Linked DNA regions of Pelagibaculum spongiae. The protein of the gene in region 2 interacts with the protein of the main gene of each other region in a pairwise test. Links are inferred from orthologs where the notes say so. Each region holds a gene or a part of one and is shown on either strand. Other genes may lie near its edges. The genes, in order: cysE and cysK.

The links.
Region 1: the proteins of cysK (region 2) and cysE interact in binary tests that used the Escherichia coli proteins (3 or more experiments, as listed by UniProt). The link is inferred for Pelagibaculum spongiae from one-to-one orthologs.

The regions. Positions count from the first base shown.
Region 1 is NZ_QDDL01000001.1:1,138,100-1,153,262, reverse strand. Bases 10,446-13,438 are described here. They hold cysE (serine O-acetyltransferase), read left to right. Parts: upstream 10,446-11,562; coding sequence 11,563-12,315; downstream 12,316-13,438. Other genes in these bases: DC094_RS04890 (IscS subfamily cysteine desulfurase), read left to right, coding at 13,120-13,438; iscR (Fe-S cluster assembly transcriptional regulator IscR), read left to right, coding at 12,555-13,055; DC094_RS04905 (RNA methyltransferase), read left to right, coding at 10,776-11,552. Outside these bases: tRNA guanosine(34) transglycosylase Tgt, read left to right, coding at 1-1,026; preprotein translocase subunit YajC, read left to right, coding at 1,042-1,386; protein translocase subunit SecD, read left to right, coding at 1,411-3,336; protein translocase subunit SecF, read left to right, coding at 3,350-4,342; DC094_RS04945 (hypothetical protein), read left to right, coding at 4,683-5,273; DC094_RS04940 (hypothetical protein), read left to right, coding at 5,418-6,161; DC094_RS04935 (hypothetical protein), read left to right, coding at 6,163-6,348; 3-deoxy-7-phosphoheptulonate synthase AroG, read left to right, coding at 6,457-7,548; DC094_RS04925 (hypothetical protein), read left to right, coding at 7,759-8,493; DC094_RS04920 (peptidylprolyl isomerase PrsA family protein), read left to right, coding at 8,630-9,403; suhB (inositol-1-monophosphatase), read right to left, coding at 9,519-10,319; more of DC094_RS04890, read left to right, coding at 13,439-14,334; Fe-S cluster assembly scaffold IscU, read left to right, coding at 14,355-14,732; iron-sulfur cluster assembly protein IscA, read left to right, coding at 14,758-15,081; Fe-S protein assembly co-chaperone HscB, read left to right, coding at 15,074-15,163.
Region 2 is NZ_QDDL01000011.1:72,219-87,205, reverse strand. The notes cover bases 7,884-10,700. They hold cysK (cysteine synthase A), read left to right. Parts: upstream 7,884-8,717; coding sequence 8,718-9,683; downstream 9,684-10,700. Other genes in these bases: DC094_RS18960 (insulinase family protein), read left to right, coding at 9,707-10,700; DC094_RS18970 (TonB family protein), read left to right, coding at 8,040-8,504. Also shown: DC094_RS19015 (HIT family protein), read left to right, coding at 1-60; DC094_RS19010 (class II glutamine amidotransferase), read left to right, coding at 60-827; DC094_RS19005 (AAA family ATPase), read left to right, coding at 923-1,780; DC094_RS19000 (vWA domain-containing protein), read left to right, coding at 1,796-2,965; DC094_RS18995 (gamma carbonic anhydrase family protein), read left to right, coding at 2,962-3,501; DC094_RS18990 (alpha/beta hydrolase), read right to left, coding at 3,483-4,415; DC094_RS18985 (TetR/AcrR family transcriptional regulator), read left to right, coding at 4,517-5,128; DC094_RS18980 (AMP-binding protein), read left to right, coding at 5,244-6,842; DC094_RS22205 (hypothetical protein), read right to left, coding at 6,853-7,077; DC094_RS22765 (TetR/AcrR family transcriptional regulator), read right to left, coding at 7,242-7,862; more of DC094_RS18960, read left to right, coding at 10,701-12,583; DC094_RS22760 (cold-shock protein), read left to right, coding at 12,690-13,160; DC094_RS18950 (AMP-binding protein), read left to right, coding at 13,331-14,987.

The DNA.
Region 1 (15,163 bases), on a different replicon or contig from region 2:
ACTTATGGCACGGTTAAAGGCTTAGTAAAGGAAGAGCTGGAAGAAGCTGGAGCCAAGATTATTCTCGGCAACACCTTTCACTTATGGCTACGTCCTGGCACAGACATCATCAAACAGCATGGTGGTTTGCACGAATTTATGAACTGGCCTGGGCCGATTCTGACCGATTCAGGCGGATTTCAGGTGTTCAGCCTTGGTAAAATGCGAAAAATCACCGAAGAAGGGGTGAGCTTTCAATCGCCAGTCAATGGCTCGAAAGTGTTTTTGAATCCTGAAATTTCAATGCAGGTTCAAAAAGATCTCAACTCAGATGTTGTGATGTGCTTTGACGAGTGCACACCGTATCCAGCGACTTGGGAAGAAGCTAAAAAATCAATGGAATTATCCCTGCGTTGGGCCAAGCGCTCCAAGGATGCTTTTGTCGAACAGCAAAACCCCAATGCGCTATTTGGTATTGTTCAGGGCAGCATGGATAAAGACCTACGCCAGATCAGTGCAGATGGTTTGCGTGAGATAGGTTTCGACGGCTATGCGATTGGTGGCTTGTCGGTTGGTGAGCCAAAAGACGAAATGATGTCGACTTTGAGCTTTACCGCACCTATGTTGCCTGAAGATAAACCCCGTTATTTGATGGGCGTTGGTAAGCCAGAAGATTTGGTGGAAGGCGTGCGTCGTGGGGTTGATATGTTCGATTGCGTCATGCCAACTCGAAATGCTCGTAATGGTCATTTGTTTACCAGCACAGGTGTAGTAAAACTGCGTAACGCAGTGAATAAGACAGACATCGGTCCTTTGGACGAAACCTGTACTTGCTATACCTGCAAAAACTACAGCCGTGCCTATCTGCATCATTTAGATAAGTGCAATGAAATTGCCGGTGCACGACTAAACACGATTCACAATACCCACTATTACCAGACGTTAATGGCCGGATTGCGCAAGGCTATTGAAGAAGGTAAATTGTCGGACTTTGTGGCAGATTTCTACGAAGCTAGGGGCGAAACAGTACCGCCTCTGGACCAATGATAGATCAGGAGTAATTTGATGGACTTTTTCATTTCCAGTGCATATGCACAAGACGGTGCGGCCGGTGCAGGTAGCCCATGGATGAGTTGGGTAATGCTGGCTGGTTTTGCTGCCATTTTCTATTTCTTCATTATTCGTCCACAGAACAAGCGTGCGAAAGAGCATCGCAATCTGATTGGTGGCGTAGCTAAAGGCGACGAAGTCTTAACTAACGGTGGTATTTGTGGTCGCGTTACTAAGGTGACCGACGAGTTCCTGCTGCTGCAAGTCAGCGAAGGCCAGGAAATGATGGTACAGAAAGCAGCATTAACTGCGATTCTGCCAAAGGGCTCTCTGAAAGAGAACGGCCTGAAAATCTAATTGTTCTAGTTGTGATTATTGCCGGTGTCAGTGTTTTCTGATGCCGGTTTTTGTCGCTGGATTCTTTTGTTAGCACGTCAGGGAAAAGGCATGAATCGATACCCTTTCTGGAAATATCTGCTAGTGGCACTGACCTTGGTTGTAGGTCTTGTATATGCGCTGCCAAGTCTTTATGAGCCAGCTCCAGCAGTTGAAGTCTCCGGTACTCGCTACGCTGAAGTAACAGATAAAACCCCGGGGGAGATTCGTTCTGCCCTAACCGATGCAGGTATTCCTTTCGGTGAATTGGAAATCTTACCAAAGAACAAATTACGGATTCGCCTAGAACATGCTGGCGACCAGTTAAAAACCAAACATTTGCTGCAGCAGAAGTTAGGCGAAGACTATGTCATCGCACTAAATTTGGTGCCACAAACCCCAGAATGGCTAGCTTCTCTCGGCGGTAGCCCGGTGAACTTGGGTCTGGACTTGCGTGGTGGTGTTCACTTCCTGATTGAAGTGGATGTTGATGCCGCAGTTGCAGCCCGACTAGAACAAAATAAAACTGAATTCCGCAGCACCTTACGTGAAGAGAAAATTCGTCCACGTGGTGTGAAGGTTTCAGGCAAAAACTCATTGCTGATTCGTTTCCGTGATCAAGATACGCTAGATCAAGCAGAAGAGTTTATGGCAAATCGCTTTCCTAGCTTCACGTTTAATCAGTCTAAAGTAGAAGGCTTGTTTGAGTTACGTGCATTGTTAAGCGATCAAGCACGCAAAGAAATTCAAGACTATGCATTGCAACAAAACCTCTCAACCTTGAAAAACAGGGTGAATGAGTTGGGTGTTGCTGAGCCGTTAGTTCAGCGTCAGGGCGCGAACCGAATTGTGGTGCAAATGCCAGGTGTTCAGGATGCCGGTCAGGCGCAGGACATTATCGGTAAAACCGCCACACTTGAGTTCCGCATGACCGATTGGAAGAACGACTTGAACAGCGCCTTAAATGGCCGTGTTCCAGCGGAATCTAAAGTTTACAAATGGCGTGATGGCCGTCCGGTATTGCTGCAAAAACGGGTAATGTTGACCGGCGACCGAGTTATTGATGCCAAGAGTACTTCCGATGAAAACGGTTTGCCTGCGGTAAGTATTACTTTGGACTCCCGTGGTGGTCGCCTGTTTAGTCGTGCAACCCGAGATAACATCGGCAAGCCAATGGCGGTGGTTTATCAGGAACACAAGATTTTCAACCGACTGGCAGAAGACGGCACGATAACGCGCATTCCTAAAAAGATCGAAGAAGTGATCAGCGTAGCGACTATTCGCTCACAGCTGGGGTCTCGCTTCCAGATTACCGGTTTGGATAGCCCGCAAGAAGCACATGAATTGGCTTTATTCCTGCGTGCCGGTGCGTTGTCTGCACCTATCTATATTGTTGAAACCCGTACAGTTGGCCCAAGCCTTGGTCAAGAAAACATCGACCGTGGTTTAAAGTCGGTCGCTTTAGGTTTGGCAATGGTGCTGCTGTTTATGTTGGTTTATTACCGCTTCTTTGGCTTGGTGGCTAATGTTGCGCTGGTAATTAACTTGGTAATGGTGGTTGCTTTGTTGTCATTGTCTGGTGCGACACTCACCTTGCCGGGTATTGCCGGTATCGTATTGACGGTGGGTATGGCGGTTGATGCCAACGTACTTATCTTTGAGCGAATACGTGAGGAGCTGCGAGATGGTAAGAGTCCTGCCCAAGCAATTGAGCAAGGTTATGCAGGTGCTTTCAGTACCATCATCGATGCTAACGTCACCACATTGTTGGTCGCGATTGTATTGTTTGCGATTGGCTTTGGTCCGATCAAGGGCTTTGCGATTACGCTGGCGCTGGGCATTATGACTTCGATGTTTACTGCGATTGTGGTCAGTCGGGCAATGGTAAATCTGATTTACGGTGGCCGTAGTCCCAAGACGCTATCCATCTAATAGGGAGTTGATGATGCAAATTTTTAATAAGGAATCCAGCTTCCGTTTCATGGCGCAACGAAAGCTGGCGGCGATTTTCTCTATAGTGTTGATTGTGATTTCAATCGGTTCACTGGCGATTAATCAACTGAATTTTGGTCTGGATTTTACTGGCGGTACCGTTGCGGAAGTTGGTTACCAGCAATCAGCTGATTTGGAGCCGATTCGTGAGCAGTTAGTCGAAGCGGGCTTTAATAGCCCGGTGGTGACTCATTTTGGCTCTGATACTGTCGTGCTAATTCGTTTGGGTGTGCAGCGTGATGAAAGCGGTAAGGTGCTTTCTGGCGAAGCGATCCGCCCCATTCTGGAAAAAGCGGTTGCGATTGATGGTGAGGCTGAATTCAAACGAATGGATGTGGTTGGTCCGCAAATCGGTGAAGAATTATCAGAGCAAGGCGGCATGGCGGTATTAGTCGCGCTGCTGGGTATTTTGCTTTATGTCGGTTTCCGTTTTGAATATCGCTTTGCATTCGGCGCGATTGCTGCACTGGTTCATGACGTGGTTATCACATTGGGCTTTTTCTCGATTACAGGTATCGAGTTTGACCTAGCAGTAATGGCGGCAGTATTGGCGGTTATAGGTTACTCGCTCAACGATACCATTGTGGTGGCGGACCGGATTCGTGAAAATTTCCGCAAAATGCGAAAAGGCGATACGGTTGAGGTAATAGATGCCTCTTTGAATCAGACCTTAAGCCGTACCATTATTACTTCTTTAACCACCATGCTGGTATTGGTGGCGCTTAAGTTGTTTGGTGGTGAAGCGATCTCAGGTTTCTCGATTGCACTGATTGTTGGCGTAGTAATCGGTACCTACTCTTCAATCTATGTTGCCAGCTCAACACTGGTTGCATTGGGAATCAGTCGTCAGGACTTGATGCCTAAGCAACGAGATGAAGCTGAAAAAGACGATATCGAAGAGTTTCTGCGTCGTGATCGTAGCAAAGGAAATGTGGATACCGACTAAGATAAAGTTGGTCTGACACTGAAAAGCCGATGATGTGAAAGCATGATCGGCTTTTTTATGCGATTTAGATTCAAATTTAGAAAATTCAGTTTCAAATAAGATCTTATCTAAGGATGCGGTAGCGCCTTAGTTTGATTGAAAACACGAGTATGATCTATTGATAGGGTGATAAGGATGTTACTGCTATTTCTTGATATTGATGCGACCATTGTTTGGTAAAGGTGTTGTTCCTAGTGAGCGCCAGCTTGCTAGTGCTAAGTCATTTCATGTTGACAGGGGAGGTATCAAAGAAGAATGAACTCCGCCCTCATTTGTCTCGGCGGCGACGTTGTATTGGGTTATGCATCAAAAATTATTTCGATTTACCGCCGAAAATAACGACCACTGTAAGATTATTTTTCTCACTATGGGCGATTATTCTAGAGAGCAGGTGAACGAAAGCGCTCAATTGTTAATGAATCACCATCGTTCTAGAGCGCCACATCTCGTAACTGATTTGTCAGGTGGTACAGGCTTTGATGTCATAAATAGAACCATTCTATATAGTATGGAGCAAAGTGATTCATCTATTCGTCAGGCAACATTTAAGAATTACGGCCCACATCTTGGTAAAAGACCTGTTGATGACCGAAATGGAATATTAAAGCGAATAGGTGTAGAGCGCTACCTTGCGGCTTATGCGGTTGGTTCTGATAAAAATGAAGTTATTGTTATTGATGATTCGAAACGTGTTCGAGAGCAAGTGAATTTAATAAATAGAAAGTGTGTATCGAAGTTAGATATTTATGATCCGCAAGCTGAAGATTATCAAATGCAACTTGCATACATTGGTTGTCGTATTCTTTATTATCAAAGAGCAGCGTTAAAGGCTGAGCATGAGGCAACGACAGGTTCTGGCTCGCCAAAGTTAATGAAGCCTGGGGGTATGTAGGATTAAATCAGTATTTAAAAAACAAATTGTAGGTTGCAAGAAGGTTGGTTTTTATTTTCTGAAATGTTTTATAAAAAATATTCTTATTTAGTTAAGCGATGAATTTTAAGTAGATGTAAGAACAGATGAAATATAGGGGCAAGGATGCTGCTGATATTTATGGATCTTGATCAAACGTTGCTTTTTTCTGGAAAAGATAGTGCGCTTTCATCGTACCAGCGTGCAAGTTGTCGAATGATAACAGGTTGGGGCGGAGGCGAGTGTGAGGCGCCATCTTATTCTGTCGGGCAAATCATACACTGGCTAATGCATCAAAAGTTGATTCGCTTTACAGTGAATAATAATGAGAATTGTAAAATAATCTTTGTCACTATGGGGCGTTATAGTAAAGAAACTATCGACAATGTATTAATTCAATTTATGAATTATGCAAGGAATATCGCTTGTCACTTAAATCTTCCAGTAACACTCTCCGGTGAAAAAGGGTTTGATGTTATTAATCGTACGATGCTTGATAGCTATAGGGGGACGGGTGATTTTTATCGAGAAGCCAATGTGCCAATTTTTAATAGTGAAGAAATAGATCTATTTCCAAGAGGTAGTTTCGATCATGGTGTATTGAAAAAAATTGGTATCGAGCATTATTTAGATGAACAAAAATTACCAAGTAAATCAGACATTATAGTCATTGACGATGATGCGTATGTCAGAAAATATTTAATGAATATCAACCGAACGTATGTGAACAGTGTGCAAGTTTTTGACCCTATGGCCGAGCACTATGAAATGGAATTATCTTACGTTGGCACTCAAGTATATTATTACGGCAGAAAAGCGTTAGAACAAAAGCATGCCAATACCTCGTCGTTAATAGCGCCTGGAGAGTGAAATGAACCAAACTTCAGATGAAGTTGAGCTAGCGGTTGAAATTATTCGCCAATTAGAAAACCTCGATTTTTCCGAGCAAACCATTTTACAGGCGATGGTGCATGTCTGTCGTGACACGTTGAATAAATTAGAAAGTGAGCAGCAACAAACGTTGCGTGAAGAATTGCTGCAAGCCCTGCAGCAGTGAAAATGTGCCGCTGAAGACAAAGCGTGCAAGATAGTTGAAGTTATCTTTTTTACTCGATAAGTTACTACAACAGAGAATGAAGAGCGCCAGCTAGTTTTCAGAAGAAAAATGGGCTCACAAAAATCAATAGGGTTGGTCGTAGCAATGTATCAAACAGATGATGTAAGAATTAACAGAGTAAAAGAGTTGCTTCCTCCGATAGCAGTATTAGAGAAGTTTCCTGCAACAGAAGCTGCGGCATCAACGACATACCAAGCGCGTAAGGCAATTTCGAATATCTTAAATGATAAAGATGATCGTCTACTGGTGGTGATTGGTCCTTGTTCAATCCATGACACCGAAGCGGCGTTGGATTACGCCAAAAAGCTGAAAGTGCTGCGTGATGAGCTGGGTGATCGCCTTGAAATTGTGATGCGAGTTTACTTTGAGAAGCCGCGCACAACAGTGGGCTGGAAAGGGTTAATCAACGACCCGTACTTGAATGACACCTTTAAGCTAAATGACGGCTTGAGGATTGGCCGTAAGCTGCTGCTTGATCTGACCGATATGGGGATGCCAACAGCTGGGGAGTTCTTAGATATGATTACTCCTCAGTATATTGCTGACCTAATCAGCTGGGGCGCCATTGGCGCACGTACCACCGAATCTCAAGTACATAGAGAATTGTCATCTGGTCTGTCGTGTCCTGTTGGATTCAAGAATGGAACCGGTGGTGATATCAAAATCGCAACCGACGCGATTCGAAGCGCTCGATCGTCACACCACTTTCTTTCGGTAACCAAGTTTGGTCACTCTGCGATTATTGAAACAGCAGGTAATCCGGACGGACATATTATTTTACGTGGTGGTAAGGAGCCAAATTACAGCGCCGAGCATGTGCAGGCAACCAAAGCTCAATTAGCTGCTGCGGGTTTGCCACAAAAAATCATGATTGATTTCAGCCATGCTAACAGCTCTAAGCAGTTCCAGCGTCAAATGGTGGTTGCGCAAGATACCGCGGTTCAAATGGCTAGCGGCGAAAATGCTATTTTCGGTGTCATGATCGAATCGCATTTAGTTGAAGGTCGCCAAGATCTGGTTGACGGTAAAGCTGATTGTTACGGTCAGTCTATTACCGATGCTTGTATTGGTTGGAGTGATACTGAAAAAGTGCTTCGCCAGTTGGCAGATGCGGTTGTGGCGCGTCGTAGCGAAAAATAAGTTTACGGTTAAAAACATCAAAGACCTGCTCTTGGAGTAGGTCTTTTTTTTTGTTTGAATTTTGTCGATAGAAAAGAGGTCGATGTCACAAGTTTCATAAATTATCGGAGGGTGGCTGTTGTTTGGCAGCGTTTAAATTAAGAGTAACTTATCTTTAGTGATAAGGCGCTGTAGCGACTGTTAGTTATTTGAAAAGAAGAGTAGTTATTTATGTTATTGATATTCATGGATTTGGATCAAACGATGTTGCGCTCAGGTTCTTTGCAAAATCATTCGGAGCCTCAAAAAGCCTGTGATGTTAAAAAAACATCTCAATATGGAGTTTTTGGTCCACCCTATATGTTGGAGGGGACAATGATGTACTGGATAATGCATCAAAAGCTACTTCGCTTAGCGATTAATAATAATGACAATTGTAAAATTATTTTTGTAACGATGGCGGGGCATACTGAGAAAAAAATTTCTGAATCAATGTGCTACTTTGTGAATTATGGATATCGGAAGGATCATCACTCGAAAATGCCAACAACGTTGGATGGTAAGGTGGGTTATGATGTGCTCAATTACGCGCATTTATCTTCATTTGAAAAAGACCTAGCAGTTTTTAATGCAACGCATTGGAACCTTAAATGCGATGATGGGACGATTAATCGCGAGGCTAACTTTTCTCGTCATGGCATACTGAAAAAATTAGGTATTGAGCGTTATGTAGCAAAGAAGAAGCTTGAGAATCATGCAGGAGAAGAGAAAGTTGAAATTATAGTGGTAGATGATAATGACAGTGTCAGGGATGAGTTGTTAAGAGTGAGTCGCACCAATATTTCTAGAGTAGAAGTTTTTGATCCAAGACTTGCTGATTATAATGATCAGCTTGCTTATATCGGAAGCAAGATACGTTACCATAATCGAAGACACGGACTTAATGAGGGCTCAATAGAAAGCTAAATGTTGGTAATTTCAACTTCAAACAACAGATCGCCTGCTGAGCGGTTTTTTTATTTAGTTTTATTAACAGCTAACGAATCTGCTTATTTTGTTCCTACACTTTATCCAAATCTAAATTAATTTTGTTGGGCGAAGCATGCTACTAATTTTTTTTGATCTTGATGAAACGATCTTGTCTTGCCCAGATACTCAAACCCATCTATCGAAAGTGCAAAAAGAGCAAGGGCTCGAAGCTGCGCAGGGGGGAGATAAAGCTAACGAATATTTGTGGGTGCTCTCAACGAGAAGGACTGCGTTTAAAGTGTTGTACTGGTTGATGTATCAAAAGGTGCTGAGATTTGCAGCTGAAAATACAAATAATTGTAAGGTTGTGTTTATAACTATGGGGGGGCATCAGTCAAATGATGTTCAGCGTTATATGCAAGAGATAGTGGATTATCGCAGGAGCGGCTCTGTGGTTGTTCCAACAACAATAAGAGGTGATTTAGGTTATGATGTTATTAATAAAGGTAACTTGGAGGTTTTTGAGCAAGACCCTCTAGTGAAGGACAAAACGCACCCGATTTGTTTTTTTTCTTGGCTGAAGGAAAATAAGGTAATAGTGTCGGAGCAGCGGGGAGGTATTTTGAAAAAGATGGCCATAGAAAAATACCTTAAGGATCATGTGGAATCGAGCATTAAGGTTGATGTGATTGTTGTTGATGACAATAAACACGTTAGAGAATTTGCTGAGAAAATTGATCGAACATTTGTAGGTAAATTAGAGGTGTTTGACCCGCAAGCTAAGGATTATGGCACCACGCTTGCTTATATTGGTGCTCGAGTTTACTACCATGGCCGTGTTTCGTTGCATCGCGAACATGTTAAGTCGATAAAAACGAGTAAACCAAAACTGATACAACCTGGTTAATTAATGAAGATGCGCACAATAAAATTAGAGCAATTTGTTCGAGTCAAAATCCAAGCAAAAAAAAGACCAACTATATGAACAGTTGGCCTTCTTCAAATTATTGCGCTGCTGAGAATTACTCGGCAGGTACGGCCTTTTTAACTGCAGGCAGAATGTGACGCATTAACTTAGGGTTGGAAGCTACGATGCTGCCAGTTTCCAAGTGACGGTTACCACCAGAGAAGTCACTGACCAAGCCACCGGCTTCGGTCACTAATAAGCAACCAGCTGCAACATCCCACTCATTCAGAGTCATTTCCCAATAGCCGTCAATGCGACCGGCTGCAACATACGCTAAATCCAAAGCAGCAGAACCACTTCGGCGAATGTCAGCAATTTTTGGTACTAAAGAGTTAAAGGTCGACATGTAGCTGTGTAACTGACCTGGCTGCTTAAATGGCAAGCCTGTTGCTAAAATGCCACCTTCCAATTCACGTCGATCCGATACGCGAATCCGGCGTCCATCTTTAGATGCGCCACGACCACGGCTAGCGGTGAACAGCTCATCTTTAATTGGATCATAAACGACTGCTTGTTCGATGCGACCTTTTACTTTCAGCGCAATAGAAACAGCGAAGTGAGGAATGCCACGCAAGAAGTTATTGCTGCCATCTAATGGGTCGATAACCCATAGGTAATCAGCGCCGTCACCTTTGCCAGGGCGCATACCGCTTTCTTCAGCCAGAATGCCGTGCTCTGGATAGGCTTTGCTGATCGCCTGAATAATATCTTGCTCGGCGCGCCGATCTACATCGGAGACAAAGTCATTGGTGCCTTTTTGTTCAGCAGTGATGTTGTCTAATTGTCCGTAGGCGATTGATACAATCCGGCCAGCACTACGTGCTGCGCGGATTGCGATGTTTTGCATCGGGTGCATGGCGCGCTTCTTTTCCACTAACTTCAAAGGCGCGCGATGATAACAGAAAGGTTGTCGATCTTCATGACTTTTATCTGCTTTGTAGTAGAGAAGTTAGACCGTTGCAGTTAATTGCTGTTGTCAGTGGTGATGCTGCCATTGGCATTAATGGTGATGGTGGTAGTGCTTTTATATAGCAATTTAAGCTGTTCGAGGGCAGTGGCTTTTGATTGCTGACATAACGGCAGTTTATCTAAGTTTTCTCCGGTTGTTTTTGTTTGGTTTTTGATAAAAGCTCGCTGTAGTGGCTAATTCACCCGCTATAAGCATTTTTTAGTCGATTGTGGTCAGACAGTCAGATTGGTAGGATGTGCCGATTTTTACAGGGTTTGCACGATATCAATCGATCGAGCTCGGGTAGAAAAACCTTTGCCATATCTTAGATAGCGGTTTTAAACCGTGGTCGCAGGAGTTGTAATGCTGGAGCAAGTCAGGGTCGTATTGGTTGAAACCAGTCATCCGGGAAATTTGGGTGCTGCCGCCCGTGCTATGAAAACCATGGGTTTGTCAGATCTGGTGCTGGTGTCGCCTAGCTGTGAAATTAATGCCGAAGCGATTGCGCGTGCATCCGGTGCGGGCGAGTTATTAACTCGCGCTACGATTGTTCCTACCTTGGCAGAAGCATTGCACGATACCACGCTGGTGTTCGGTAGTAGCGCCAGAGCAAGGGGTATGTCGGGTCGTTTACATATGCCGCGTGAAATGGCACAAGAAATGTTGCAAACCCTTTCTGCAGCCAATGCGACTTCTGTTGTGAGTAGTGCTGATACCGATGCTGCACCAGCAGAAAAGGTTGCGTTGGTGTTTGGCCCAGAACGCACTGGGTTGAATAATGACGATCTGGCGTTATGTCATTCCCAAGTAATGGTGCCCTGCAACCCAGATTACTCTTCATTAAATTTAGGTGCTGCGGTACAGATTTTCTGTTACGAATTACGCTCCAGTTGGTTGGCGTCGCAAAACTTTCAACTGGAACAGCAGGTCGAAGATCGTCCAGCGACCGGCGAGCAAGTTGAGATGTTTTATGCGCACTTGCAGCAAACGTTGGAACAGATTGAGTTTCTCGATCCGGGTAATCCGCGCAAACTGATGGACCGTATGCGCCGGTTTTACCAAAGAGCCCGTCTTGAACAGATGGAGCTGAATATTTTTCGCGGCATTTTAACTGCAGTTAACAAAAAGCTGAAAGGCTAGGTAGGTCATTGTGTTTGAAGCGATCAAAGAGGATGTCAGGGGTGTTTTTCATCGGGACCCAGCCGCTAGGAATACTCTGGAGGTTCTAACCTGTTATCCGGGGCTTCATGCATTGTGGTTACACCGAATGGCCAATAAATTGTGGCTGGCCGACTGGCGTTGGCTGGCTCGTTTTACTTCCCATTTTTCTCGTTGGTTAACCGGGATTGAAATTCATCCAGGTGCGACAATTGGTGAGCGTTTTTTCATCGACCACGGCATGGGTGTGGTGATTGGTGAAACGGCCGAGATTGGCGATGACGTCACCCTTTATCAGGGCGTTACGCTAGGCGGTACTTCCTGGAATAAAGGTAAGCGTCACCCAACGTTGGAAGATGGTGTTGTGGTCGGTGCGGGTGCCAAGGTGCTTGGCCCATTTACCGTTAAAAAAGGTGCCAAGATTGGCTCTAACTCGGTAGTAGTTAAAGAAGTACCAGAAGGCGCGACGGTGGTTGGTATTCCTGGTCGTGTGGTGGGCGATGTTGACCAGAAAGCGCGGGTCGATATGGCACAAAAAATGGGCTTTGATGCCTATGGTGTTAGTGCTGATCAACCACAAGATCCAGTTTCCCATGCCATTGCTTGCATGTTGGAACATATGCATGCTCAAGATAAGCGAGTTGAAGAACTCTGCAAGGCTGTGTGTGACGTAGGTGGTGAAGTCAGTAAAGATGAATTGCCAGAACTAAAAGATAAGGACATCAAGCTAGATCAAGATGATTAATTGCTGATTGTTGGAAAGTGATCTTGCTAGATTGAGCGGTGGTTTTGATGAATAATATTAGTAATATCTTATTCAAAAACAGGCCACTGAATTAGCTGTTTGGCGGCTAATTAGTACCGGTGCGAACAGGCGGTCGTGAGAGATTGATCAATGTATAGTTGATCCGTGTCAATAATACTTGACTATTTTGCTGGGTTAATTAGAATTCCAGCATGCCTGCAAAGCCGGAGAATAATTAAATGAAGTTGACCACGAAAGGTCGTTATGCGGTAACAGCCATGTTAGATCTGGCGCTGCACACTGACAAAGGACCGATTACCTTGTCTGATATTTCCCAACGACAGGGAATCTCTCTTTCCTATCTGGAACAGTTGTTCGCGCGGTTGCGTAAAAATAGCTTGGTTTCCAGTGTTCGTGGACCTGGTGGTGGATATCGTCTGGCAAGAACTGCCGATGAAATCTTCGTTGCGCAAGTCATTATCGCAGTCGATGAGCCTGTTGATGTGACGCGTTGCTCTGGTAAAGGCGGCTGCCAAGATGGACATATTTGCCTGACTCATAATTTATGGACCGATCTTAGCGATCAAATCCATCAATTCCTGAGCGGTATTTCTTTAGGACAAATTATTCAACAGCGACAAGTTCGACAAGTCGCAGAACGTCAGGATCAGCAAGTCGAAAACAATAGCGACGTAAAAGCTGAACTGATCAAATTAGATTCTATTGGCGCACTGGTCTGACCCCTATGTTGCCAACATCGAGTTATAATGGCGGTCTTCGCCGCTTCGCAGTATGGAGTCACTGATGCAATTGCCGATCTATCTGGATTACTCTGCTACCACTCCGGCCGACCCTCGTGTCGCAGCCAAAATGATTGAGTGTCTAGATCCTACAGGAAACTTTGGTAACCCTGCCTCCCGTTCCCATCTTTATGGTTGGAAAGCGGAAGAGGCTGTGGAAACTGCCCGCCGTCATGTTGCCGATCTGGTGAATGCAGACCCGCGTGAGATTGTTTGGACTTCAGGTGCGACTGAGTCAAACAACCTAGCGATCAAAGGTGCGGCGCATTTCTATGGTAAGAATGGCAAGCACATTGTGACCTGTAAAACAGAACACAAAGCCGTACTTGATACCTGTCGCCAATTAGAGCGAGAAGGTTATGAAGTCACTTATTTAGATCCAAACCCAGATGGCTTGATCCCATTAGATCGCTTCCGCGATTCATTGCGTGAAGACACCGTTGTTGCATCAATCATGCATGTAAACAATGAAATCGGTGTGATTCAAAATATTGCTGAAATGGGTGAAATCTGCCGTGAAAAGGGTGTGATTTTCCATGTCGATGCAGCGCAAAGCGCCGGTAAGGTTGAAATCGACCTGAAAGCATTGAAAGTCGATTTGATGTCGTTCTCCGCTCATAAAGCTTATGGCCCTAAAGGTCAGGGCGCGTTATATGTGCGTCGTAAGCCACGTATTCGTATCGAAGCGCAAATGCACGGCGGCGGTCATGAGCGCGGTATGCGATCAGGTACTTTGCCAACCCATCAAATTGTTGGCATGGGCGAAGCGTTCCGTATCGCAAAATTGGAAATGGCTGAAGAGCATGAGCGTGTACTTGCACTGCGCAATCGCATGTGGGCTGGTTTTCAGGTCATTGATGAAGTGAAACTGAACGGTGATCTTGAGCAACGTGTTGCCGGTAACCTGAACGTTAGCTTTAGCTTTGTAGAAGGCGAATCTCTGATCATGGCGCTAAAAGATTTAGCGGTATCTTCAGGCTCAGCCTGTACTTCAGCCAGCTTAGAGCCTTCCTATGTGTTGCGTGCTCTAGGTCTGGATGACGAACTGGCGCACAGCTCGATTCGTTTTAGTATTGGTCGTTTCTCCACTGAAGAAGAAGTGGATTTTGCGGTCGATCTGATCAAACAAAAAATTGGTAAGTTACGAGAAATGTCTCCGCTCTGGGATATGTTCCAGGAAGGCGTCGATTTGAAGTCTGTCAAATGGGCAGCGCACTAATACCTAACGGAGGCTAAATCATGGCATATAGCGACAAGTTGATGGATCACTACGAGAATCCACGCAATGTTGGCACGCTGGAAAAAGACGACGAGTCTGTTGGCACCGGAATGGTAGGTGCGCCAGCTTGTGGTGACGTAATGAAGCTTCAGATCAAGGTAAATGAAGACGGTGTGATTGAAGATGCCAAGTTCAAAACCTATGGCTGTGGTTCGGCAATTGCGTCCAGCTCTTTGGTAACTGAATGGGTGAAAGGCAAAACGGTTGATGAAGCCGCTCAAATTCGCAATACACAAATTGCAGAAGAGCTGGCGTTGCCACCGGTAAAAATTCACTGCTCAGTACTGGCTGAAGATGCAATCAAAGCCGCAGTAGAAGACTATAAGTCGAAGCATTAAGCATTAACATTCTGGAGAATAGAGAATGGCAGTAACCTTGACAGAGGCTGCAGCAAACCGGGTTCGGGTTTTTCTTGAAAAACGTGGCGGCGGGCTAGGCCTTAGGCTTGGCGTAAAAACCTCTGGTTGTTCAGGAATGGCCTATGTGCTGGAATTTGTTGATACATCAGATGATGGCGACCAGATGTTTGAAAATCATGGCGTTAAAGTCTTTATCGACGGTAAAAGCATGACGTATCTCGAAGGCACTCAGCTGGACTTTGTTAAGGAAGGCTTGAACGAAGGTTTTAGTTTTTCCAACCCTAATGTGAAAGACGCCTGCGGATGTGGTGAAAGCTTCCATGTCTGATGTTGCAGCCTTAACTGCTAACTATTTTCAACTGTTTGCACTGCCGGTCGATTTCACAATCGACCGGCAGTTGCTTGATAAC
Region 2 (14,987 bases):
CGACGGTTAGATGATTTCACCCATCAACTGGCCGAAGCGATAAAAGAGACAAGCGTCTGATGTGTGAACTACTGGGAATGAGTGCCAATGTACCAACCGATATTTGCTTCAGCTTTGCCGGGCTGATGCAGCGAGGTGGTTGTACTGGGCCACATAAAGATGGCTTTGGCATTGTGTTTTATGAAGGCAAGGGGATTCGCGGTTTTCGCGACTATCAGCCGAGCGCCGATTCAGATATCGCTCGCTTTGTCCGTGACTATCCGCTGAAAAGCCAAATTGTCATCAGCCATATTCGCCAAGCGAATCGTGGTGGAATTTGCCTAGAGAATACCCATCCGTTTAATCGTGAGTTATGGGGCCGTTATTGGACTTTTGCTCATAATGGTCAGCTTAAGGGAATCAAAAAACTAGCATTGACTGATATGTTGCCGGTTGGCACGACTGATTCTGAGCATGCTTTTTGTTGGATGCTATCGCAAATAAGGCAGCGATTCCCAAAGCCTCCGCGCGATAACATGACGCTATGGCGGTTTGTTCAAGGGCTGGCCGATCAATTGGCTGAACTGGGCGTGTTTAATATGTTGCTGTCAGATTCTAAAGACCTAGTTGCCTATTGTGGTAAACGATTGAGCTGGATTACCCGCAAAGCACCATTTGGTGATGCCAGCCTGATTGATGATGATATGCAAGTCGATTTTGGCAGTGAAACAACGCCCAACGATATTGTGACGATCATCGCCACTCGGCCATTAACTGATAACGAGCAGTGGAATATTATGCAGCGCGGTGAAATGCGGGTATTCCGACAAGGCATATTAGAACGCTAGCTAGAATGCTCGTTTTTTTGATAGGCGTAAGGCTGTAAATCTCAGTCCTTCGGTTGTACTCTGCGGCAACATGTTGCTGCAGAGTAATAACAAAAATGAAATCTGAAGACAGTAAATTTGAAGGCACGGATAGCTACATTGCCACCGAAGAATTAAAAATGGCGGTCAATGCTGCATTAACCTTGCAACGACCATTGCTCATTAAAGGTGAGCCAGGCACCGGTAAAACCATGCTGGCTGAACAGGTCGCCCAATCTCTAAATACCGATCTTATTCAATGGCACATTAAATCAACCACCCGCGCGCAGCAGGGGTTGTATGAATATGATGCGGTGTCTCGCTTACGAGATTCTCAGCTGGGTGATGAAAAAGTTCGTGATATCGGTAATTACATTGTTAAAGGCAAGCTTTGGCAGGCCTTTGAAGCCGATGAACGACAAGTTTTATTAATTGATGAAATTGATAAAGCTGATATTGAGTTTCCTAACGACCTGTTATTAGAGCTAGATAAAATGGAGTTTCATGTTTATGAAACCCAACAAAGAATTCAGGCCAAAAAACGTCCGTTAGTAATCATCACTTCAAACAATGAAAAAGAGCTGCCAGATGCTTTTCTGCGCCGCTGTTTTTTCCATTACATCCGCTTTCCTGATAAAGACACCATGAAGCAAATCGTTCAGGTGCACTTTCCCAATTTACAAAATGAATTGGTCGAAGAATCACTGCGAAGTTTCTTTGAAATTCGTCAAATGAATGGTTTAAAGAAAAAGCCAACCACCTCTGAATTACTTGACTGGCTTAAGCTGTTAATGGCGCAAGATATCAGCCCGGAAGTGTTGCGTAATCAGGATAATCGTTCGGCAATCCCCCCGTTATATGGTGCGCTGTTAAAGAATGAACAAGATGTTCAGTTGTTCGAAAAGCTGGCTTTCTTGTCTCGTCGCGAAGGGTAATCAGAGGTTTAGATCATGTTGATCGACTTTTTTTATACTCTGAAACAGGCTCAGGTGCCGGTCAGTATTCGAGAGTTTCTGGATTTACTCGGTGGACTAAAAGCTCGGGTGGTGATGGGCTCGGTTGATGACTTTTACCAGTTGGCACGCTGTTGTCTGGTAAAAGATGAGCGACATTACGACCGATTTGACCAAGCGTTTAGTTATTATTTTCGTGGTATCAGTAATGATCAGTTAGATAAAGAAATTCCTGAAGATTGGCTTAGAAAACAGATAGAAAAATTTCTGTCAGAAGAAGAAAAGAAAAAAATGGAGTCAATTGGTTGGGATGAATTGATGCAGCGTTTGAAACAGCGCCTAGAAGAACAGAAAGAGCGGCACCAAGGTGGTAATAAGTGGATTGGTACTGGCGGTACATCGCCTTTTGGCGCTTATGGCTTTAATCCTGAAGGTGTCAGGATCGGTCAGGATGAATCTCGCCATCGGCGTGCAGTTAAGGTATGGGATAAACGAGAGTTTAAAAATCTCGATGATTCAGTTGAGCTAGGCACGCGTAATATGAAAGTCGCCTTGAGAAAACTGCGTCGATTTGCCCGCAGCGGTTCCAGTGAAATACTCGATCTAGATTCAACCATAAAAGCTACCGCAAATAATGCCGGTTGGCTCGATATTAAAATGACGCCGAAACGCCACAATAATGTGAAGGTATTGTTGTTTTTCGATATTGGCGGTTCGATGGATGATCATATTCGTACCTGCGAGGCATTGTTTTCTGCCTGCAGAACCGAGTTTCGCCATCTGGAGTATTTCTATTTTCATAATTGTGTTTATGAATCAGTCTGGAAAGACAATAGCCGTCGCAATGACGATAAAATATCCACCGAAGATTTATTGCATACCTATGGTGAAGATTATCGACTGATATTTGTTGGTGATGCGACCATGAGCCCTTATGAAATCAGTTATCCCGGCGGCAGTGTTGAGCACTGGAATGAACAGCCAGGTGAAGTTTGGATGAAGCGATTGCTGGCCAATTGGCCCAAGGCGGTCTGGTTAAATCCACAGCCCGTTGAACAATGGCAATGGCACCATTCAATAAGTCAATTGCAGCAAATTATGGAAAAAAAGATGTTCCCGCTTACCCTTGGTGGATTAGACAATGCGATGCGAGAATTGAATCGATGAATATTCGAAGTTTTGCTGGAAAAACACCGCAATTAGAAAAGAGAGTGTGGGTTGATCCTCAGTCAACAGTGATTGGAGAAGTCAGTTTGGCTGATGATGTATCGGTGTGGCCGGCGGCGGTCATTCGTGGCGATATGCATTGGATAAAAGTCGGTGCTCGAACCAGTGTTCAAGACGGGGCGATTTTACATGTAACCCACGCCAGCGATTTTAATCCGGGTGGTTTTCCGCTAGATATCGGTGAAGACGTTACGATTGGCCATCAAGCCTGTTTGCATGGTTGTAAAATTGGCAACCGGGTATTAATCGGTATGCAGGCAATGGTGATGGATGGAGTGATTGTAGAAGATGATGTGATGATTGCTGCAGGTTCTTTGGTGTCACCGGGTAAGCGATTGGAAAGTGGTTATTTGTATCGTGGTCAGCCAGCAAGGCAAGCACGCCCACTGACTGACCAAGAAAAGAACTTTTTAAAGTACAGCCCGCAAAATTACCGCAAATTAAAAGATCAATATCTTCAAGCTGCTGATGCTTGACGGTTCGAGGTATGGCGAGTAATCCATTGGATTAACTCGTCTTGAACCTGCTGATAATTGGTTTCATTGAACATTTCATGACGGCCATTTGGGTAAAAGGTATGGCTGAGTTGTTGGAAGCCAGATTGCTCAAGATTTAGCAAAAGCTTATGCAGGTGTTTGCAGCTTTGGCTAACCGGGTCTTTGCTGCCCGAAATAAAGTGAATCGGCAGCTGCTTTGGGATTTTTTGTAAATTTTGTGGGCGGTAAATCTGTTGTAGCCCTGAGATTAAATCTAGCCATAACTGATTGCTGCAAAGAAATCCGCATTGCTCATCTTCGAGATATTTCTCAACTTGTTGTTGGTCGCGTGACAGCCAGTCAAAGCTGGTTTGTGTTTTGCCAAAGCTGCGATTGAATTGACCAAAAAACACCTGGTCAAGAAAGCGACTTTTGCCTTGAGCGCCTTGGCGGTATCTTTCTAGTTTGATCAGCAATTTTGCCACGCTGAACATCACGCCTTGGTCACCATTCGAACCTGATAAAATCAAACCAGCTAACTGATCACCATATTGCTCTGCCCAAGCCAAAGAAATAAATGAGCCCATTGAATGACCGAGCAAGAAAACCGGTAGATCGGGATACTGCTGGCGAATATAGTTTTGTACCAGTCCAAGATCATCAATAACGTGTTTCCAACCTTGTTGATCAGAATAGTGCCCTTGCAAGCCTGAGCACTGGCCATGACCGCGATGGTCATGGGCGATCACTGCGTAACCTGCATTATTGAGCTGACCGGCTAGCCTGTTATAGCGCTGATGATGTTCCGCCATACCATGACTAATTTGAATGATTGCGATAGGTTGTTGTTCTGGCAGCCAGATATGAGCTGGAATCTGATGACCGTCCGAGCTGGAAAGATTCAGTCTTTTCATGGTATTGGAAATCCCTTGTTTTTAATCATTCTATGAGCCCTTCCGCTTTTGGTAAACCACCGTGATAATGGGCAAGTTTATTTAATGGCAGTAAATCAATTATGGGAAGGCGAAGTGATCATACCCGTGAAGAATTGAAAAGCTTAATGCTCAATGCAGCAATAACGATTGTTGTTGAGCAGGGCTTTCGCGGCGTTACTGCCCGAAAAGTGGCAGAACAGGCGGGTTATACCGTAGGAAGTTTGTATCAGGTTTTCAAGAATCTGGATGATTTGATTGTTCAGTTGAATGAACAAACCATGGATGAAATCTTGTTGTTAATTGAACGAGAGTTACAGCAGCAGGGCGATGAGATTACGGTAATGCACGCTTTAGCATTAGGTTATGCCCGATATGCCAGTGAAAATTCCAATCGTTGGCGAATGGTTTTTGAACATAAATTACCAACAACGCATCCGCTGCCAGAAAGCTTTCAGCATAAAATATTGTCATGTTTTGTGATGATTACTCAACGTTTTGCGCAGTTGTTTCCGCAAAAAAAAGATGAAGAGTTGCTCCAAGCTGCCCAAGCATTATGGAGCTCGATTCATGGTATTTGTATTTTGTCGGTGACCGGAAAACTGGATACTGCCAAGGCAGGAAATATGGAGCCGTTGATTGGTTGTCTGGTCGATAACTTTATTGGTGGGCTTCTGGCCAGTTCACAAAAGTGATAACTTCAGTAAGATAATCAGACGCAGAGCTGATATTGCTGTAACTTTGAGCCACAAGGCATCGCTAAAAATGAGCGCCAGTGCAGCATAATAATAACAATGGAGCTGCTTGTTTATGATCCCGTCACTGATCTCCGAATTGCCGGAGTCTTCTCATCATCTGGGAAGTTTAATCGAGCATGTCTGTAAAAAATATCAGGATCAACCTGCCTTTAGTTTTGCCAAACAGACCATTTCCTATAAGAAATTTTTAAAACTATCGCGTGCTTTTGCCCAGCAATTGCAAAAATCTGGCATAAAAGCTGGCGATCGAATGATCTTACAACTGCCCAATAGCATTCAATTAGTTGCTGCGGCAGCCGGTGGCTTTATGGCCGGTGTAATCGTTGTGCCGGTCAACCCATTGCTTACCGTCAGAGAGCTTGAATATATTTACCAAGATGCCAAGCCGCATTTGATTGTGGCTGATTACTCCAGTTGGCAGTCTCGTTCTCATAAACCGCAGCTGGCACAGGCTGAATTGTGGCTGAATGTTTGTGGCAGTTTAAAGCAAAGCCCGATTAAACGTATTTGGCGAGATTTTCGGCTGAATCAAGAGCAAAAAACCAGCTTGTTTCATTGGCATGCTTTATCAGACGATCAGTTCAAAATGGCACAGCTTTCCAGTAATGATTTAGCGGTTTTACAATACACAGGTGGAACTACTGGAGAGCCGAAAGGCGCGATGATTAGCCATGGTAATTTATTGGCAAATCTAGCCCAGCTTGAAGAATTGTTATCACCACGCATGGCAACGATCAAAACCACGCTTACCGCATTACCCCTCTATCATACCTTTGCTTTTACGGTGAATTTCCTCGGCATGATGAACCATGGTGTTCATAATATTTTGGTTGAACGACAGATTGGCCAAGGGCAAATTATTCGACTGTTAAAAGAACAGCGGGTTAACTGTATAACTGGTGTAAATAGTTTGTTTTCTGCTTTGCTGAATTCACCTGGTTTTAATCGTCACTCTTGGCCGGATTTAAAACTCGCAGTTACCGGTGGTATGGCAATGCGAAATATGGTGGCAGCAAGCTGGCTGCAATTAACGGGTATTCCATTAATTCAAGGGTACGGGTTGTCAGAGGCATCGCCGGTGGTTAGTTGCAACCCAGCTGAAGGTGATGGTGGTGAAGGGGTTGGTCTGCCACTGGCGAATACCGAAATTGCGGTTTGTGATGAACAAGGACAAAGGCTGTCGATTGATTCAGTCGGTGAAATTCTAGTGAGAGGCCCGCAAGTCATGCAGGGCTATTGGAATAAACCCAGTGATACTGATGAAGTTATCGATGCTAATGGTTGGTTGCATACTGGAGATATTGGCAAGATTGATGCTAAAGGTTATTTGCATTTATTAGACCGCAAAAAAGATTTGATTCTGGTTTCTGGTTTTAATGTTTTTCCTAATGAAATTGAAATGGTTGCAGAAGCACACCCGGATATTCGGGAAGCGGCAGCAGTTGGCGTACCAGATCATCAAACAGGAGAATGTGTAAAATTATTTGTGGTGGCGGGCTGCCCCGGTGTTTCCAGAGAAGAAGTTGCCAGTTATTGCCAGCAGCATTTAGCGGCTTACAAAGTCCCTCGGCATATTCAGTTTGTTAGCGAATTACCCAGAGCATCGGTGGGGAAATTATTAAGGCGACATTTGCGAGAAAAAGCAGTGTAGGGCTAAATTATTAATCTTGATCAGACTGATGATACTCATCCAGTGTCATAAAGCTAAGAAATGTAGCGAACATAGAAACAGTCAGTAGCCAAGGAAGAACAGGAAAGATAAGGACAACCGGTGCTGCACTAAACCAGATGCCGCGGACTAAGTCGTGGCGTTTTCCAGGAAATTTAAAAATTTTAGTGGTCGGTTTGTTGCCAGATTTAAGAGGGATGCTTGGACGCAATGGCATAACTAAAACTCAATATTACAAAGTACAGGTTTTGAGTATAGGTCGCGGATAGTAAACACCGAATAAAACAACGTCGCAGCGTCTCAAAAGAGAGAAAAGCTGCGACGTATGCCGATCATTACAAGCAAAGAAAACCTTGGGAAACTGCCCTTGGCTATGTCCTTTTAATTGCTCAAATCCTTACCCATTTCCAACGCATGTCGGATTAGGCTTCGCCCGAGTTGTTGACGACTAACTTCCAGATCAGGATCGTACATCATCATAACGGCCATATGCGCATAACCTATGTAACATCTTGCAGATGCTTCAGGGTTAGCCGCACTACCGCTATCTGACTGGCGAATATGATCAGCAATTGTGCCGATAATCTGACGCTGGAATTTCAGATAGCTTTCCCACCAAGGGCTGTCAATGGATGTACTCCAATCGAGCCAAATCTTGATGTAATCAGGATTGCTGTCTTTTAACTCAGAAAATGCAGAAGCATGTTCCAGCATTGCCTTGCCGGTATCTGTATGCTTCTGGAAGATTTCTCTGGTGAGCTCCAGATGAAATCTTTCAACTTCGGAGATTACTGCCTCAACTAGTGCTTCTCTCGTGTTGAAATAGTTAAAAACTGTGGCGACAGAAACACGCGCATCACTGGCTATTTCTGCATGACCACCTCGTCCAATTCCCCTGCGGGCAAAAACCGCTAACGCATATTCTAATAATTGGGCTTTTCTTTTGCGGGGGTCTAGGCGAGTCCGTTTGTTATATGAGGTAGGGACTGCTTGATTGGTCATAGGACCGATACCATTACTCACTACTTAATTTATGATGCTCTCAAAGTGTAGACTTCATTGTTCGGACTGCAGGTTGAAAGCGAGCCTTCGGTCATTGAAAACTGAACATCCGACTGTCCGGTGAAGCCCTATTAGAGCTTATTGTCCAAATTGACATATGTGGAATTAAATTTTTTTATGACGAGATTTGTAATAATGATGAGGCGCCCTGTCATTGCCGTATTTACAGCAGCAATTTTACTGTCCGGTTGCAAAACTAACCCGCCTGTTGAGCCAGAAAAACCAATTTCTCCTCCGGTGATTAAACCGGTTAAACCATTTGTAATTCAACAAGAAAGTACAAGACGAATACAGTGTAAAACCCGACGATTGTGCACCAGCTTATTATTGAATCGAGTCAAAAATAATTGGTGGTTACCCCATAAAGAAAGCAAAGGTCGCTCAGTCGAACTTGAAGTTTCATTGGATGAGTTAGGTGAGCTTATCTATGTAAAGGTGACACGTGGAAGTGGGAAGTTGCGTTTTGATGCGGCAGCCGTGGCAGCCGTTGAGGATGCTGCTCCTTTTTATGAACTGCTAAGCTACATGTCTACCAATTCAGATCATCCATTTTCGAAATTAAAGTTTCGCTTCGCACCGTAATTATTAACACTGTGAAAATAGTGCTTCCTTTGGTGTCATTTAAACAACAAACCAGAATTTGGCGAGTCCAAAAGCGTAGAATCATATTTGATTAGAATGCTCTTGAAGGCCAGCGGGCTTGATATTCCTTAGCTGGCCACCATCATGGTCTGGTGAGTTTGTTGATCAGCATTGCTGCGTTTTATGTCAATCACTGCCGAGAGAAAAGAAACAATGAATATTTTTTCAGATAACAGTCAGACAATTGGTAATACTCCGTTGGTTCGGCTTAAGCATTTTGGCCAAGGCAATATTGTTGCCAAGTTAGAAAGCCGTAATCCAGCAATGTCGGTTAAATGCCGCATTGGAGCCAATATGATTTGGCAGGCAGAAAAAGATGGAACACTGAAAAAAGGCATGACGATTATTGAGCCAACCAGTGGTAATACAGGGATTGCATTAGCATTTGTTGGGAGTTCTTTAGGTTATAAGGTTAAGCTGACCATGCCTTCGAGCATGAGTATTGAGCGGCGAAAGGTGATGAAATCACTCGGTGCTGAACTGGTGTTAACTGAACCAGCCAAAGGCATGAAAGGTGCAGTTGATGCGGCAAAAGAAATAGCCGATTCAGATGCTGAACAATATTTATTGCTGCAACAATTTGAAAATCCAGCTAATCCGGCGATTCATGAAAAAACCACCGGCCCGGAAATCTGGAGAGATACCGATGGTGCGATTGATGTATTAGTTGCAGGCGTAGGTACTGGCGGCACAATCAGCGGCATTTCCCGTTATCTCAAACATCAGCAAGGTAAAGCGATTACTTCAGTTGCTGTAGAGCCTGAAGCTTCTCCGATTATTTCCCAGAAAATAAAAGGTGAAGATTTAACCCCGGCACCGCATAAAATTCAGGGTATTGGCGCTAATTTCATTCCAGGTAATTTGGATTTAGATATCGTTGATCGAGTTGAAGCGGTATCGAATGACGATGCAATCGAATATGCGCGACAGTTAATGGAAAAAGAGGGTATTTTGGCGGGTATTTCTTGTGGTGCTGCTTTGTGTGCAGCAGAGAGAATTTCTGCATTGCCAGAGTTTAAAGACAAGATGATTGTGGTAATTCTGCCTGATTCGGGTGAGCGTTATCTTTCAACACCATTATTTGACGGTGTTTTTGGTCAGCAGGAATTGACCCAGTAGTATTAGCAGTCATAGGAGGCTGAATGAAATCGCAAGAGTTACCAGAGCATAATCCGGCATTTGAATGGAAAGCATCGAGAGATATTTCAGGACTGGATGTTCGTATCGATACTTTTCGTCATAAAGCGACTGGCGCTGAGCATTACCATTTGAGCGCTGATCACCCGGAAAGTGCATTTCTAGTGGCTTTTCGTACTCAGCCTCAGGACTCAACCGGTGTGGCGCATATTCTAGAGCACACGGTGTTGTGTGGCAGTCAGCGCTACCCGGTTCGAGATCCCTTCTTTTTGATGACGCGGCGTTCACTAAATAGTTATATGAACGCGCTGACAAGTAGCGACTGGACTGCTTATCCATTTGCTAGCTGTAATCAGAAAGATTTTTATAATCTGATGGATGTCTATCTGGATTCAGTATTTTTTCCATTGCTCGATCCATTGGATTTTGCCCAAGAAGGTCATCGCCTTGAGTTAGACGATGAAGATGGAAAGCAGGTGTTGCAGCGCCAAGGTGTTGTTTTTAATGAAATGAAAGGCGCACTGAGTAACTCCAATAGCTATTTATGGCAGAAATTACGCCACCACTTGTTTCCGACTACGACTTATCACTACTCAAGTGGCGGCAACCCAGAGCAAATTCCTGAGTTAACTTACCAGGGGTTAAAAGAATTTCACCAGAGTCATTATCACCCGGGCAATGCGATTTTCATGACTTTTGGTAAGGAACCGATTACTGAAATTCAGAGCAAAATTAATGACCAAGCATTAAAGCATTTCCCCGCTGCTGCAGCAGTCCATGGGAAATTAGAACAGCGATTTGATAAGCCACAAATTGCTAAAGAATCGTTTCCAGCCAGCGACGATGAAAAAGGCCACGTTCTAGTTAGCTGGTTGTTAGGTGAAAGTACCGACCTTGAGTTATCGATGAAAATGCAGCTTTTAGCGGGCGTTTTACTGGATAACAGCGCCTCACCATTAATGAATTTCCTTGAGAGCCATTCATTGGGTGATGCGCCATCGCCACTATGTGGTTTAGAAGATTCTTCTCGTGAAATGAGTTTTGTGTGTGGCTTGGAAGGTATTGATGCCGCTGATGCGGCTGCCTTTGAAGCTGAATTGCTAGCATTGCTGAATCAACTGGCAACTGATGGTGTTGATCAGCAGCTAGTTGATAATTTATTGCACCAGGTCGAATTACAGGTTCGTGAAACCGGCGGTGATTCGATGCCTTATGGTTTGCAGCTGATGATGTCTTCGATGTCTGCTGCGATTCATGGCGGTGATCCGGCTGACTTGCTCGATTTGCAAGCAGCATTGGATCATCTACGAAAAGAAGTTAAAGATCCGCAGTTTATTCCATCGTTAATTCAACAACATTTACTAGATAACCCACACCGCTTGCGATTGGATGTTGTGCCAGATGCGCAAATGCGTTCGCAAGAGCAGCAGCAAGAAACCGATCAGATGCAGCAATTGCTGCAGAATATGACCGAACAAGAAAAGCAGCACATTCAACAGCAAAGTGAAGCGCTGCAAGAACGTCAGGCTGAAGATGGTGATGTGAGTTGTTTGCCGTCGGTAGGTCGGCAAGATATTTCAGCAGAGCAACCATATCCGCAGCCAGATAAAAACAGTAATGGTTTTATTGGCTTTGCTGCAGGCACCAATGGTTTGGTATATCAGCAATTAATCTCTCCAATGCCCAAGCTGGATCAACAAAGTTTGGCTGCCTTGCCTTACTACTCAGCTTGTCTTGGTGAGTTAGGAATTGCGGGCACTGACTATCTTGATTTGCAAAAGCAACTATTTAGCCATTGTGGCGGTTTATATTGCTGGACCAAATCAGGCGCTCAAGCAGACAATCTCGATCATGCTTCCGGTTATATGGTAGTAGCGGCAAAGTCCTTGTCTGAAAATGTTCAATTGACCCAAGAATTGCTGTTAAATGTCAGAAATACTACTCGCTTTGATGAGCTACCTCGGTTGCAAGAATTAATGACACAAATGCGGGTCAGGCGAGAGCAATCGCTTAATTCTAGTGGTCACATGTATGCAATGAGTGCTGCGGCAGCCAACTTTAGTAGTACTGCGCGTTTGAATCATTTATGGCATGGTTTAGGTAGCTTACAGCCATTGCGAGATATTTGTGATTCGCTAGATGGTGATCAACAATGGCAGCAAAAATTTCAACAAATGCATCAGAAAATTTCTGACCAGCCATTTGGTCATTTGCAAATAAGTCATGATGCGAGTGAGTTTGCGCCGATTGCTGGTGCCAGTGATCAATTTGATCAATCGAAATTAGATTTATCGATGCTGCAGCCAGTAGAAGCAAAAGCTTGGTTAATTAATTCTAGCGTTAGCTATTGTGCCAAGGTTTATCGGGGCGTTGCTTCGGCACATCCAGATGCACCGGCGCTGACTATTTTGGCTCAAGTAATGAAAAACGGTTTCTTGCACGGCGCGATTCGCGAGCAAGGCGGTGCTTATGGTGGTGGAGCGAATCATAATGGCTGGCAAGGTAGCTTCAGCTTTTATTCATATCGCGACCCTCGATTACAAGAAACACTCGATGATTTTGACCGGTCAATTGACTGGGTTTTAACACAACCGATTAGCCAGCAGATGCTTGACGAAGCGGTATTGTCAGTAATTAGTCAGTTAGATCGTCCAGGTTCACCTGCGGGCGAATGCAAGCAATCATTCTCTGGTGAATTGTTTGGGCGCAGGGCTGCACATCGAAGTCGTTTCCGTCATGGCATATTAAATGTAACGGCTGAAGCACTTAAAACGGTTGCGGCTAAATACTTAAAACCCGAGCAAGGGATTGTTTCAATTGTCACAGGTGAAGCGGTTTATCAGGCGAGTGGGCTGGAGTATTCCAGCCAAAAAGTGCTGTGATATGACTGCTGCTTATCATTTGAGATGAAAGCGGGTAAGATAAATGTGTCGGATCGATAGTAGACCGGCACATATTTTTGTTCTTTCAATTATTCACTGTGTATCCATGAATCTAAAACTAAAATTTCTCAGCAGTTTCCTAGCTGGAGGACTGGTCGGCGGCGTTATCGTTGCATCTCTCGCCCTCGACCCTCAATCATTGATTTATCTGGCAGTGGCCGTAGCAGTTGTCGTAGCTTTGCTGCTTATTGTGCCAGCATTATCTTCGGATAATACTTCTAGTGTGTCCTCTTCATCTTCTTCCTCACCGTCATCTTCATCCACCTCTTCTTCATATACGCCTGCTGCATCTGGTGTATCCATGGGGCAGCGCGAAACTGGCACTGTTAAATGGTTTAACGGTCAAAAAGGCTTCGGCTTTATCAGTCGTGATACTGGCGATGAAGTGTTTGTTCATTTCCGTGCAATTCGTGGCCGAGGTAATCGTTACCTGGTTCAGGGCCAAAGAGTTGAATTTACCGTTGCCACTGAAGATAAAGGGTTACGGGCAGAAGACGTTGTGGTGGTTAGCGGCTGATTCTGTGTAATCAAGTAATGTGCTGGCTTAATTGCTGCACGCTCAAGTCAAAATATAAGGCCTGAATTTTACCGTTCAGGCCTTATTATTTTTTTGGGATAGCAGATTCGGATGTTAGTTGTAGATTTCTGCATAAGTAACTAATTAATTTACCTGACGGAGTGAAGCCAATGCGGGCTTATTTCTGGGATGACAAAAGAGCGCCTGGTGTACCGGCGGCAATTGATTTTGATGAGTATTCTTCTGTAGCAGAGATGTTTCTTGCATCTTGTGCCAAATACCCTGAGCGGCCCGCTTTTTGGAATATTGGTATTACGCTCACTTTTCGTGAAGTCGATGAGTTAAGCCGAAACTTCGCGGCTTGGATTCAACATCAAACCAATCTTAAACCAGGTGATCGAATTGCGGTTCAAATGCCGAATATGCTGCAATTTCCTATTGTGGTGTTTGGTGCCTTGCGAGCGGGTTTGGTGGTGGTGAATACCAACCCCCTGTATACCGCTCGAGAAATGCGTCATCAGTTCAAAGACTCTGGCGTTAAAGCGCTGGTTGCTTTAAATACTTTCGGTGCAAAAATCGAAGAAGTGATAGAAGATACCGATATTGAACATGTCGTGATCACTGAAATCGGTGACATGCAAACATCTGGGCTGAAGCGAAATCTGCTGAATTTTGCCATTAAGCATGTTAAGCGCATGGTGCCAGCATTTAATTTACCGCAAGAAATTGGTTTTCGAGAAGTAATGGCACAAGGTGCTCGTGAGCATCATGAACCGGTGACTACCAAGCCTGAAGATCTAGCTATTTTGCAATATACCGGTGGTACTACTGGTGTTGCTAAAGGCGCCATGCTGAGCAACCGCAACTTGTTAGCAAACATGCTACAAGTACGAGCATTGTTTCAGCAAACCGATCGCAACGGTAGGCCTTTGCAGAAAGAAGCCGATGAAGTCGTTGTGTGTCCGCTACCCCTATACCATATTTTTTCATTTACGGCGCACTGTATGTGTATGATGGCAATGGGTAATTTAAATATATTGGTGACCAATCCACGTGATGTTGGAATGTTTATCAAGATTATTAAGAATAAGAAATTCTCTGGTATTACCGCCGTCAATACTTTATTCGTTGCTTTGCTGGACCATCCGAAATTCAAAGATATCGATTTTAGTAAATTAAAAATGGCAGTTTCAGGCGGTACTGCATTAACAAGAGATGCGGCGGTTCGTTGGAAAAAAGCGACTGGTGTTGATATTGCAGAAGGCTATGGCTTAACTGAATGTTCGCCGATTGTTAGTGTCAATCCTTTAGGTGAATCAAATCAGATGGGCACTATTGGCGTCCCTGTTCCGGGTACTGATGCCAAAGTGATTGATGAAGATGGTAATGAATTGCCATTGGGTCAACGAGGCGAATTGTGTATTCGTGGTCCGCAGGTAATGGAAGGTTATTGGAATCGTCCAGAAGACACTGCAGAAATTATGACCGATAAAGGCTATTTGCGTACTGGTGATGTTGGCATTATTAACCACGACGGTTTTATTCAAATTGTTGATCGGTTAAAAGATATGATCCTAGTTTCAGGGTTTAACGTTTATCCCAATGAAATTGAAGATGTTGTTTCCCGTTTGGATAATGTAACTAACTGCGCAGCGATTGGTGTACCAGACAACAAAACAGGTGAGGCGGTTAAGTTATTTATTCAACCGAATGAAAGTGGTGTAACAGTTGCTGATGTTAAGCGCTGGTGTGCTAAAAACCTGACGGCATATAAACGCCCTAAATATATTGAAATTCGAGAAGAGTTACCGATGTCTCCAGTCGGTA